DNA from 3 places in the Nesiotobacter zosterae genome. Region 3 is predicted to be linked to each of the others. Evidence: riboswitches for the same ligand, from Rfam matches in the RefSeq annotation. Region 3 holds a riboswitch; each other region holds the start of a gene.
What was found. A riboswitch is a leader RNA that binds a small molecule or an ion and turns the genes downstream of it on or off. The one in region 3 is predicted to bind thiamine pyrophosphate.
Positions count from the first base shown of each region.

Region 1: another riboswitch for thiamine pyrophosphate. It lies ahead of Q3Y58_RS11090 (hydroxyethylthiazole kinase); the one in region 3 lies ahead of Q3Y58_RS17665 (ABC transporter permease).
Region 2: another riboswitch for thiamine pyrophosphate. It lies ahead of thiM (hydroxyethylthiazole kinase); the one in region 3 lies ahead of Q3Y58_RS17665 (ABC transporter permease).

Region 1 covers NZ_JAWXVZ010000006.1:250,074-253,344, forward strand. The annotation lists gene Q3Y58_RS11080 (DMT family transporter) at 1-695, shown strand, start outside; gene Q3Y58_RS11085 (Lrp/AsnC ligand binding domain-containing protein) at 727-963, opposite strand; TPP riboswitch at 1,136-1,235, shown strand; gene Q3Y58_RS11090 (hydroxyethylthiazole kinase) at 1,275-2,030, shown strand; gene thiD (bifunctional hydroxymethylpyrimidine kinase/phosphomethylpyrimidine kinase) at 2,039-2,836, shown strand; gene Q3Y58_RS11100 (TRAP transporter substrate-binding protein) at 2,849-3,271, shown strand, end outside.
Region 2 covers NZ_JAWXVZ010000001.1:177,386-180,656, forward strand. The annotation lists gene thiE (thiamine phosphate synthase) at 43-684, opposite strand; gene thiM (hydroxyethylthiazole kinase) at 684-1,484, opposite strand; TPP riboswitch at 1,546-1,635, opposite strand; gene Q3Y58_RS00845 (tyrosine recombinase XerC) at 1,693-2,652, opposite strand; gene Q3Y58_RS00850 (endonuclease) at 2,706-3,271, opposite strand, start outside.
Region 3 covers NZ_JAWXVZ010000014.1:31,240-34,510, forward strand. The annotation lists gene rpoH (RNA polymerase sigma factor RpoH) at 1-389, shown strand, start outside; gene Q3Y58_RS17660 (ABC transporter substrate-binding protein) at 451-1,389, opposite strand; gene Q3Y58_RS17665 (ABC transporter permease) at 1,404-2,159, opposite strand; TPP riboswitch at 2,322-2,426, opposite strand; gene Q3Y58_RS17670 (hypothetical protein) at 2,547-3,271, opposite strand, start outside.

The DNA.
Region 1 (3,271 bases), on a different contig from region 3:
GCAACTTCTGGGCATTGAGTTTGATCCCTCTGCCCGACGCAACCGCCATTGGCTTTGCTGCGCCGCTTATTGTTGTTGTGCTGGCTGCCTTGGTGTTGAAAGAAACGGTTCGCATCTTCCGTTGGAGCGCGGTGGCCGTTGGTTTTGTCGGAGTTATTATCACCGTGTTGCCGCATATGGGGCAGGGCTCGGGTGATACCTTCAGTCAGAACCTTGGCGTCCTACTCGCGTTCGGGGCGGCGTTTTTTGGTGCTGTTGCGATGATTACCGTTCGCAAGCTTTGTGAGACAGAACGCACGTCGACCATCGTGTTTTGGTTCACCATGGCTTCAACGGGGATGTCGTTCCTCACGCTGCCGTTGGGTTGGGTCTACCCTGATGTTGCCTGGGTCATGCCTTCCTGGCTGGATATGCTGTTTCTCGTCGGTGTAGGCGTGTTTGGCGGCATTGGGCAGTTGCTGCTTACACAAAGCTATCGTTTTGCCGATGCCTCAACCGTGGCGCCTTTCGACTACATCAATATGGTCTGGGCGATCGTGTTCGGTTTTTTGATTTTTGCTGAAGTTCCAACACCGGAGGTGCTTGTCGGTTCAGCTATTGTGATCTCGGCAGGCATATTCGTCATTTACCGAGAACGGAAGTTGGGTTTCGAGCGCACCAGGCCGGGGCGCGCGTCCACTCCTTCCAAGTCCTGATGAAAAAGACCGGCCTGTGCCGGTCTCTTGCTTAGAATGCCTTGAAGGTGATGATTGTCTTGGTGTCTTGAATGCCTTCGAACTGATGGACCTTCTCGCTGACGAAGTGACCAATGTCCTCGCCATCTTCAATGTAAAACTTCACCATCAGGTCGAAGTCACCTGATGTGGAGTAAACCTCCGAAGCGATTTCTGCATCTGCGATTTCGTTGGCAACCCGGTAGGTCTCACCAAGCTTGCACTTAATCATCACGAAGAACGGTGTCATTCTGAAGTCCTCTTGCTCCCCACGTCGCGTTGTTCACGAGTCAGCGCACATCTGAGCGTGTTCCCTTTTGAAACGCAAGCCATACCAGAGGCTTCGACCGAGTTCTGTGAGCAGCTTTTAGCACGTTTTCATTTTGCATTGTGTTCCTACGTTGTTTTTGTTAGGCCGATAAACAGTCTCATGGGGGTGCCGCGGTGGCTGAGAGGTCTTTGGACCAACTCCTTGAACCTGATCCGGCTTGTACCGGCGGAGGGAATTGGGATGACGATATTGCCTTGCCGCCTCAGGCCATTCCTTCGGAGGTGGACACGATGACTGACTTTCACTCAAAGAACATTTGGGATGTGTTTGCGCGCGTGCGCCAGCATGTGCCAAGGGTACATTGCTTGACCAATGTTGTGGCACAGGAGTTGACGGCCAACGTGCTGCTAGCAGCTGGCGCGATACCTTCCATGACCATTGCGCGGGAAGAAGTGGAGACCTTTGCTGGGTCTGCCGATGCGCTTCTCGTCAATCTTGGGACGCTTGACGCGGGACGACGCGACAGCATGGCGGCAGCTACCGCTGTTGCAACAGAGAAGGGCATCCCCTGGGTGCTCGATCCTGTAAAGGTCGACCGATCTCCATTCCGTGCGGACTATGCGATGTCGCAGTTGGCTCAGGGGCCAAGCGTGCTCAAAGCCAACGAAGGTGAACTGGAGACCTTAAAGGCGGGCCTGACCTTGCCGTTGCAAACCGTGGTGCTTTGCACGGGGGCCGTTGATAGGATTTCCCGGCAGGGCACCCAACTGGGCCTTCGAAATGGGGCTGAGGTGATGACCCGCGTTACCGCAATGGGCTGCTCCATGGCGGCTCTTGTGGCCGCGTGCTGCGCCGTTGAGGAGGATCATTTGCTGGCCACCTTGAGTGCGGCCGCAGTCTTTGCTGTCGCCGGGGAGATTGCACACAAGGCAAGCACAGGGCCGGGGAGCTTCACTCCAGCGCTGCTTGATACCCTCTACACATTGGAGTGGGATCAGTTTGAGCAAGTGCTAAGATTAGAACAAGAACACACCGAGGAGATTTGAGGGGACCAATGACTGCAATCGCTTTGACTATTGCTGGATCGGATTCAGGCGGCGGCGCCGGTATTCAAGCGGATTTGAAGGCATTCTCCGCTCTCGGTGTCTATGGTGCCAGTGTTCTGACTGCCCTTACCGCACAAAACACCAAGGGTGTGACCGGTATTCATTCCGTGCCAGCCGCCTTTGTTGGCGCGCAGCTGGATGCCGTTCTGTCGGATTTGGACGTGAAGGCAATCAAGATCGGTATGTTGTCGCAGCCGGACATCATCGCGGAGATTGCCCGCAAGCTTGATCAGTACGACTGCAAGAAGGTGGTGCTCGACCCTGTCATGGTTGCGACATCCGGTGACGTTCTGCTCCAACCGGAAGCGCGTACCAATTTGACAGAGCTTCTGTTTCCGCGTGCGAGCATCATCACACCCAATCTTCTGGAGGCTGCTTTCCTCTTGGGTGATGATCCGGCCCAAAATGCCGAGGATATGGAACGGCAGGCGGCGGCCCTTCTGAAAATGGGCGCGAAAACCGTGCTTCTGAAAGGTGGTCACGGTAACGATAATGAAGCCTCGGATTTGTTTTTTTCCGCAGAGCAGTCTAAATGGCTTCGAGCTCCACGTTTTGCCACCGAAAACACCCATGGCACAGGCTGCACCCTGTCCGCTGCAATTGCGGCGGAAATGGCCAAGGGAAAAGCGCTGAGCCCGGCTGTTGAAGCGGCGAAAGCCTACATAAGCGGTGCGATTGAGATGGCGGACACACTTGAAATTGGCGAAGGGCATGGCCCTGTGCACCACTTCTATAAGTTTTGGTAGAAGGTCCGAGAGATGACTGAAGAATACAACAAAAACGGTATGACGCGCCGCCAGACTTTCAGTCTGGTAGGAGCGGGGGCCGTAGCCGGAACGGCGCTGGCTGCGCCTGCATTGGCGCAAGAGCAAAACGCGGCGGTGATCGAGTGGAAGATGGTGACTTCATGGCCGAAGGGCCTGCCGGGGCCTGGTCTTTCTGCTCAGCGGGTATGTGACCGCATCAACACCATGAGTAATGGTCGTATGCGCGTCCGTTTGTATGCGGCGGGAGAACTCGTGCCTGCCTTCGAAGTGTTCGATGCGGTTTCTGGTGGCGTGGCCCAAATGGGGCATTCCGCTTCCTTTTACTGGCAAGGCAAGATGCCAGCTTCCGTGTTTTTCACCACCGTGCCATTTGGCTTGACACCTGAAGAGCACAACACCTGGATCGAGTATGGT
Region 2 (3,271 bases), on a different contig from region 3:
GCACATCTAGGGTCGTGGGCGGCCCCTATACAGTTGTGCTGATCAAGCGTAACGCTGTTTTGCCTGAAATACCAGTTTTGCCAAGTCAGCGGACGCTTTTCCTGGCATATGATCCCCGCATATCGCCGAAATCACAGCAACTCCTGCCGCGCCATGGGCGATTACTTCCTCGGCATTGCTGTGGTTGATTCCGCCGATTCCCACCACAGGAAGGCTGCTTTGCGCGGTGAGCGCACCGAAAGACTTGATTCCAACATCATCGGCGTCGGCCTTGGAGCCGGTTGGATAGCAAGCGCCGATGCCAAGATACTGCAGAATTGCCGGATCAGCGGCATCAAGATCTGTTTGACTTGAAACGGAAAGGCCCAAGACCTTCTCGGGGCCAATCAGACGGCGCGCATCGGCAGCACTCATGTCACTCTGGCCCACATGAACGCCGGGCGCATCTACCGCCAGAGCAACATCGACCCGATCATTTACAATGAGTGGGATGCCCTTTGGCTCCAGAACAGCCATCATGCGCCGCGCAAGGTCAACTTGCTCACGAGTAGAGCCAGTTTTGTCACGAAGCTGCACCAGCGTCGTTCCATTGTTCACTGCCGCCTCCACCACGGCCACCGGATCTTGTCCGGGGCAGTCCTGAGGGCCAATGATGAGATAGACGGAAAGGTCAATTTGGGGCATCAGAGACTATCCAGTTTGCCGGCTTCCTTCACTTGCTCAGGCGTCAGGTGATAAAGCTGATTGATGATGTCGACCTGGAGGCTGGCAGGCCCTGCCGTGTCTTGAGCGGCAGTTTCGCTAGCTAGACCCAGGAACAGCAGCGCATGCGCCGCGGCCTCCAGCTTGTCTTCTGCCACGGCAACCGCAGCACCGGTCAGGGCGGTTGCAGTACAGCCGAGACCCGTCACGAACGGCATGAGCTCGTGGCCATTTTTCACGGTCAGAGTACGTTCTCCGTCAGTGGTGTAGTCGGTTGGTCCGGAGACCGCGACCACGGCCCCGCTCGTTCTGGCCAGTGTTTTGGCCGCAACCAGCGCCGCCTCGGAGCTGTCGGTGCTGTCAACGCCTTTTCCGCCTGAACCTTCGCCGGCTAATGCCATGATCTCGGAGGCGTTACCCCGAATGACGGTAGGCTTGAAGGCCAGCAGCTCTTTGGCAAGGTTGGTGCGGAACGTCAGTGCGCCAACAGCCACAGGATCCAGCACCCAGGGGCGGCCAGCTTTTTGCGCAGCGGCACAGGCCAGCTTCATGGCTTCTGCCTGCGCGGGGGTCACGGTACCCACATTTACAACCAGCGCGCCTGCTACCGAAGCCAGTTCAGGAGCTTCCTCAGGGCCATCAACCATCGCAGGGGAAGCGCCAATGGCGAGCAAAGCGTTCGCAGTGGTGTTAGCCACCACAATATTGGTCATGTTGTGGACCAGCGGGCTGGTCTGTCGAATTTTGGTGAGGGTCTCACAAGCGCTCTCGATCAGGTTCATCGATACTTCCTTTGTGAGCGAGGAGAGCGAGAAAGAAGAGGGCTCAAGCGTGTTTGCCGCCTAAGTTTGTGATCGCTCCCTTCGCTGGCATTATCCAGATCAGGTCATACGGGTCTAATCTCAGCCCTTTCGGGCACCCCGGTTCACAGGGAATAGACTAGGTGTGAAACCCCGGAAATTCAACGGGCTTCAGCCCGAAAGGTGAGGATTACCGACGTGGATGCGCCTTGTCATATGCATCAAGCAAGCGAGCGCTGTTGACTTCCGTATAAATCTGCGTGGTTGAAAGGCTGGCGTGGCCAAGCAATTCCTGAATGGAGCGCAGGTCGCCGCCGCCAGAAAGCAGATGCGTTGCGAAGGAGTGGCGCAAGGCATGGGGCGTCGCCGTGTCCGGCAGGCCAAGAGCGCCGCGGATTTTCTGCATGGCGAGCTGGATCGCGCGCGGGTTCAGCTTGCCGCCGCGCACGCCAACGAACAACGGTCCCGTTGGCTCCAGAGTGTGCGGGCACTGAGCCTTGTAGTCTTCGATTGCCTCAACAATTACGGGCAGAACAGGAACGAGCCGCTCCTTGCCGCCCTTGCCGCGAATGCGAATGGACTTGTCGCTCGGCTTTGGTGCTGTTGCCGGTGTCAGGGAAAGGGCCTCAGAAATACGAAGCCCGCATCCATAAAGCAGCGTGAAGACGGCGGCATTGCGCGCTTCCACCCAAGGGGTGTCTTCAAAGGCTAAGTCCTTGCTGACAATCGTTTTTGCGTCTTCCACGTTGATGGGTTTCGGCAGGCTGCGGGGCAGACGCGGGGTGCGGACAGCCGCTGCTCCGGCAGCATTGACCTCGCCCCGGCGCTCCAAGAATGAGAGGAATGAGCGTACACCTGCAAGGCCGCGCGCCAGAGTGCGGGTCTGCGCCCCGGTTTGGCGACGGCGGGCCAGAAAGCCACGGAAATCGGCCGGTCTCAAGTCCTTGAGGTCGTTGATGGCAGGCGCGCCGCCCAAATGATCCGTCAAAAACCGCAGGAATTGGCGAACGTCGCGCTCATAGGCTTCCAGTGTGTTCTCTGAAAGCCGCCGTTCTGACCCCAGATGATCAAGCCAATCATCAATCCCGGCGTTCAGGTCCGGTTGCGCGATGATCAGCAGTTGGTCGGTGTTATCTGCAGGATTTGCCATGACACGAGCTAACCCAAAAACACTCTAGGAATGGTTACCGAAGCCTTGCGAAATCAGGAACCCGGCGCGATGAGCGGATTTGCGTTGTTTTGAATAAAAAGGATACGTTGGTTGCGTTCAAGCTCCCAATCGGAGGGCGGATCCATCTCATTCCAGTTCAGGTACATGTCGCGCTCCTCATCGGTCAGCGGCATGTTGTAGGTCGCATTCATATAAAGGTAAGCTCGGGCGATGTCCCCTCTTATCCCCTCTTGGGGCTCCATGACCTTAGCCGTGAAATCTATCTCGAAGTCACAAGCGCCATAAGCGCGTGGCTCGCCTTCCAAAGAAGAGATGCGGAAGTTGGAACGATCTCCGTTCAATTCGCCAACAGCGGGGACAAGATTGTGAAGGTCGGCTTCCATGGCTCGGAACTCAGCATCCACTTTGCCACAGCATCGACGCCCCTTGTAGGTCTTGCCCTTTGAAGTGACGCAGGCCTCATGCCCTTCGCTCCAACAGACCCGGTCCTTGCCAAACCGGGAAGCGGGCACGATGTGCTCCCACTCGATCCGGCTGCCGCGTTTTGCATTCTTGCGAGGCTCATAGCCGCAGGACGCCGCGTCTACTTGTTTCTCGT
Region 3 (3,271 bases):
TTGTGAACATGAACCGCCGTTTGAGCGGGGATGCTTCTCTCAATGCGCCGCTGCGTTCCACGGAAGGCGAATCCGGCGAATGGCAGGATTGGCTGGTGGACGATGGCGAAAGCCAAGAGAGCATTCTGGCTGAGCAGGAAGAACTCGATTCCCGCCGCTCCATGCTGAAAGACGCCATGAGCGTTCTCAACGACCGTGAGCGCCGTATCTTTGAGGCACGCAGGCTCTCAGAATCGCCGTTGACGCTTGAAGAACTCTCCGAGGAGTTTGGGGTCAGCCGCGAGCGCGTGCGCCAGATTGAGGTCCGGGCTTTTGAGAAAGTTCAAAAGGCGGTCATGCAATCTGCCCAACAGGCTCAAGAGCAGCAACAGTCTCTGCTCGCTGGATAATCTTCCAGCACACAACCAGGTTAAGAAGCCCCGGACCGCTGAGCGACCGGGGCTTTTTCTTTTAGCGAATAACCGCTGTATAGCTTTCAACCGGCGGCGCGGTCTTGATCAAACCAGCCTCCAGCATGAAGTTGGCAAAGCGTTCGTAGCGCCCCTCATCCAGCGCTGCAGGACGTTTGGCAAAGCGCGGCAACGTATCGCCCCAAGCCCGGCGATTCAGCTCATCATCCAGATTTGGGTAAAGCTCCAAAAATGCCTGCCAAGAATCCTGCGGGTGATTGATCAGGTACACGGTTGCATCTTCCAGCGCGGCCATGAATTTGGCATAGCGCGGGTCATCCACCTTGTCCTTGTGCGCGACGAGGATCAACTCGTCATAGGCCGGAACTCCGTTCTCCTCCGGATAGAAGGCGAGACCGGCAGACCCTTTGATTTCAAGCTGGTTCAGCTCGAAATTCCGATATCCCCCAATGATGGCATCCACCTGTCCGGCCAGAAGACTTGGAGACAAGGAGAAGTTCACGTTGATCAACTCGATGTCTTCGATGGTCAACCCAGCCTGCTTCAGCATGGCGCCAAGCATTGCGTCTTCAAAGCCGGAAACGGAGTAGCCAACCCGCTTGCCCTTGAGGTCTTCAAGTGTCTTGATGGGGCCATCCTTCAACACAATCAAGGTGTTGAGCGGTGTTGCCACCAACGTCCCGATACGCGACAGCGGCATGCCCTCGTCGATCTGTGCATGCAGAACAGGCTGATAAGAGATGGCGATGTCCCCCTGACCCGCAGCAACCAGCTTGGGTGGCATGGCTGGATCAGCGGGTTCAATCAACTCCACTTCCAGACCATGCGCCTCGAAGAAGCCGCGGGTTTGCGCCACAGCCAAGGGAGCATGGTCCGGGTTGGCGAACCAGTCCATCAAGACGGTGAGCTTTTCCTTCGCTTGCACCTGAATACTACCCGCCAGCATGGCGGCAATGAACAAAGCGATGAAACGCTTCATGGGCAGAGCCTTTCTCAAGTTTTTTCCTGTTGCCAGGGAATAAGGCGCACGACCGCCAGCTCGACGAGACCGCGCAGGATAAGAACCATGATGGCAAGTAGGATGAGCGCTGCGAACATGGTGTCTGTTTGCATGCGCGCGTTGGACTGGAGCATGATGAAGGCAAGGCCTCCCTTGGCTCCAACCCACTCCCCCACCACTGCGCCAATGGGCGCAAAGACGGCGGCAATACGGATACCGGACGCCAGAGCTGGTAGCGCAGCGGGAATGCGGATGTATCGCAAACGCTGCCACCTGTTCAGGCGGTAGAGCCGCCCCAAATCCAGCAGAGCCGGATCAGTTCGCCGCAAGCCGTCATGGAACGTGGATGTAACCGAGAAGAAAATGACAATAACTGCCATGACCACTTTTGACGCGAGCCCAAAACCAAACCACAGCACCAAAAGCGGCGCGATGGCGAACACAGGCAAAGACTGCGTTGCGGTGATGGGAGGCAACAGAAACCGGCGCATGATCTCTGAGGAACTCATGATCAACGCCAGCAGAACGCCCGCTGAAACACCGAAGATGAAACCGAGTACCGTTTCACCTGCGGTGATCGACGCGTGGTACAGCAGAAACGACCACTGCTGAGTGAATGCTTCATACACAGCTATAGGAGATGGCAGCATGAAGGATGGCAGGGCAAAAACCCGAACCACCGCTTCCCAAAATGCAACAAAAACCGCGATACCCGCGAGGATACGCAAGGCTCTGGACACCAGCCACATCAGCGCGTCCTCGCGCAAGATGTGGCACCGCGATGCGAAACCACTGCCCGGAAACAACGCGTTCGGACATGGCCACAGCAACTGGCAATGCTACAAGATTGGATCATGTGGATCTCCCTTCTGTGCACCTACATGCACGTCAGCTACGGAGACCCGGGAATAAAGAGGCTCAGGTTCCAGTCCCTTCGCCGGTATTACCCGGATCAGGTTCTAAGGGTTCGGCAGTACCATCTCAGCTCCAAACAAGGAGCACCCCTCGGATACGCAAGAACCTATAGATTCCCCCGGCATTTTCAAGGGCAGCTGCAGCGAAATACGCAGCAGAAAAAGAAAAAGGCGCTGGAGAACCTCTCCAACGCCTTGTTTTAGAATATAATTTTTCGCGAGCTAGTTCCAGCTTTCAAGCGCTTGTGAAATCACACGATTGCCGGAAACACCTTTTTCAAAGGTCAGAATGGCGCGCTTGCCGTTGTTGTAGAGCAATGGAATGTCGATCCACTCACGCTCTTCAAGACGCTTCATGTTCGTCACCCGATCAGCCTCGGCATCAGAAAGCGCGATCCAGAAGAAGTTGTCGGATACCTTGACCGCAGCACCGGCCAGAGGTTCGCCCCGGGCCTGCTCGGTCGGTTTCATGATAATGCCCGGCACCTCGGCAATGCCCTGCCCGGCGAAGTCTCGTGGCAGATCGAATCTCAACTCAAGCAAGTGACTTGCAGGCAAAGAGTTGTCTGCATTCGGCTTGATCGACATGGTAATGGTCACATTGCGATCTGGCATAACCGCAACAGCCTTGACGATCCTGCCAGCGCTGTCGCCCCGATCCAGCGACCACATGACGTTGCCCCGAGACGCGGTCCCTGACTCGCCCGGATTGGCCGCTTCTTCATAAAGGATGCCCTGTTGCGCAACCGCTGTTTGCTCGGCTTCAGCTGTCAAGCTTTCTGCAGGGCGCACAGAGTTGGTGGTCACCGGTACCGCATCCACCTCATCTGGCGATGGAATGTCTGGTGGCGTCACTGGTTGACTTGGCGGCGGCGTTGCCTCAGCACCAGAGCCCGGATTGGTAACATCCCGGCTCACGGAAGTGACTCGCTGCGTCGACACAGCCC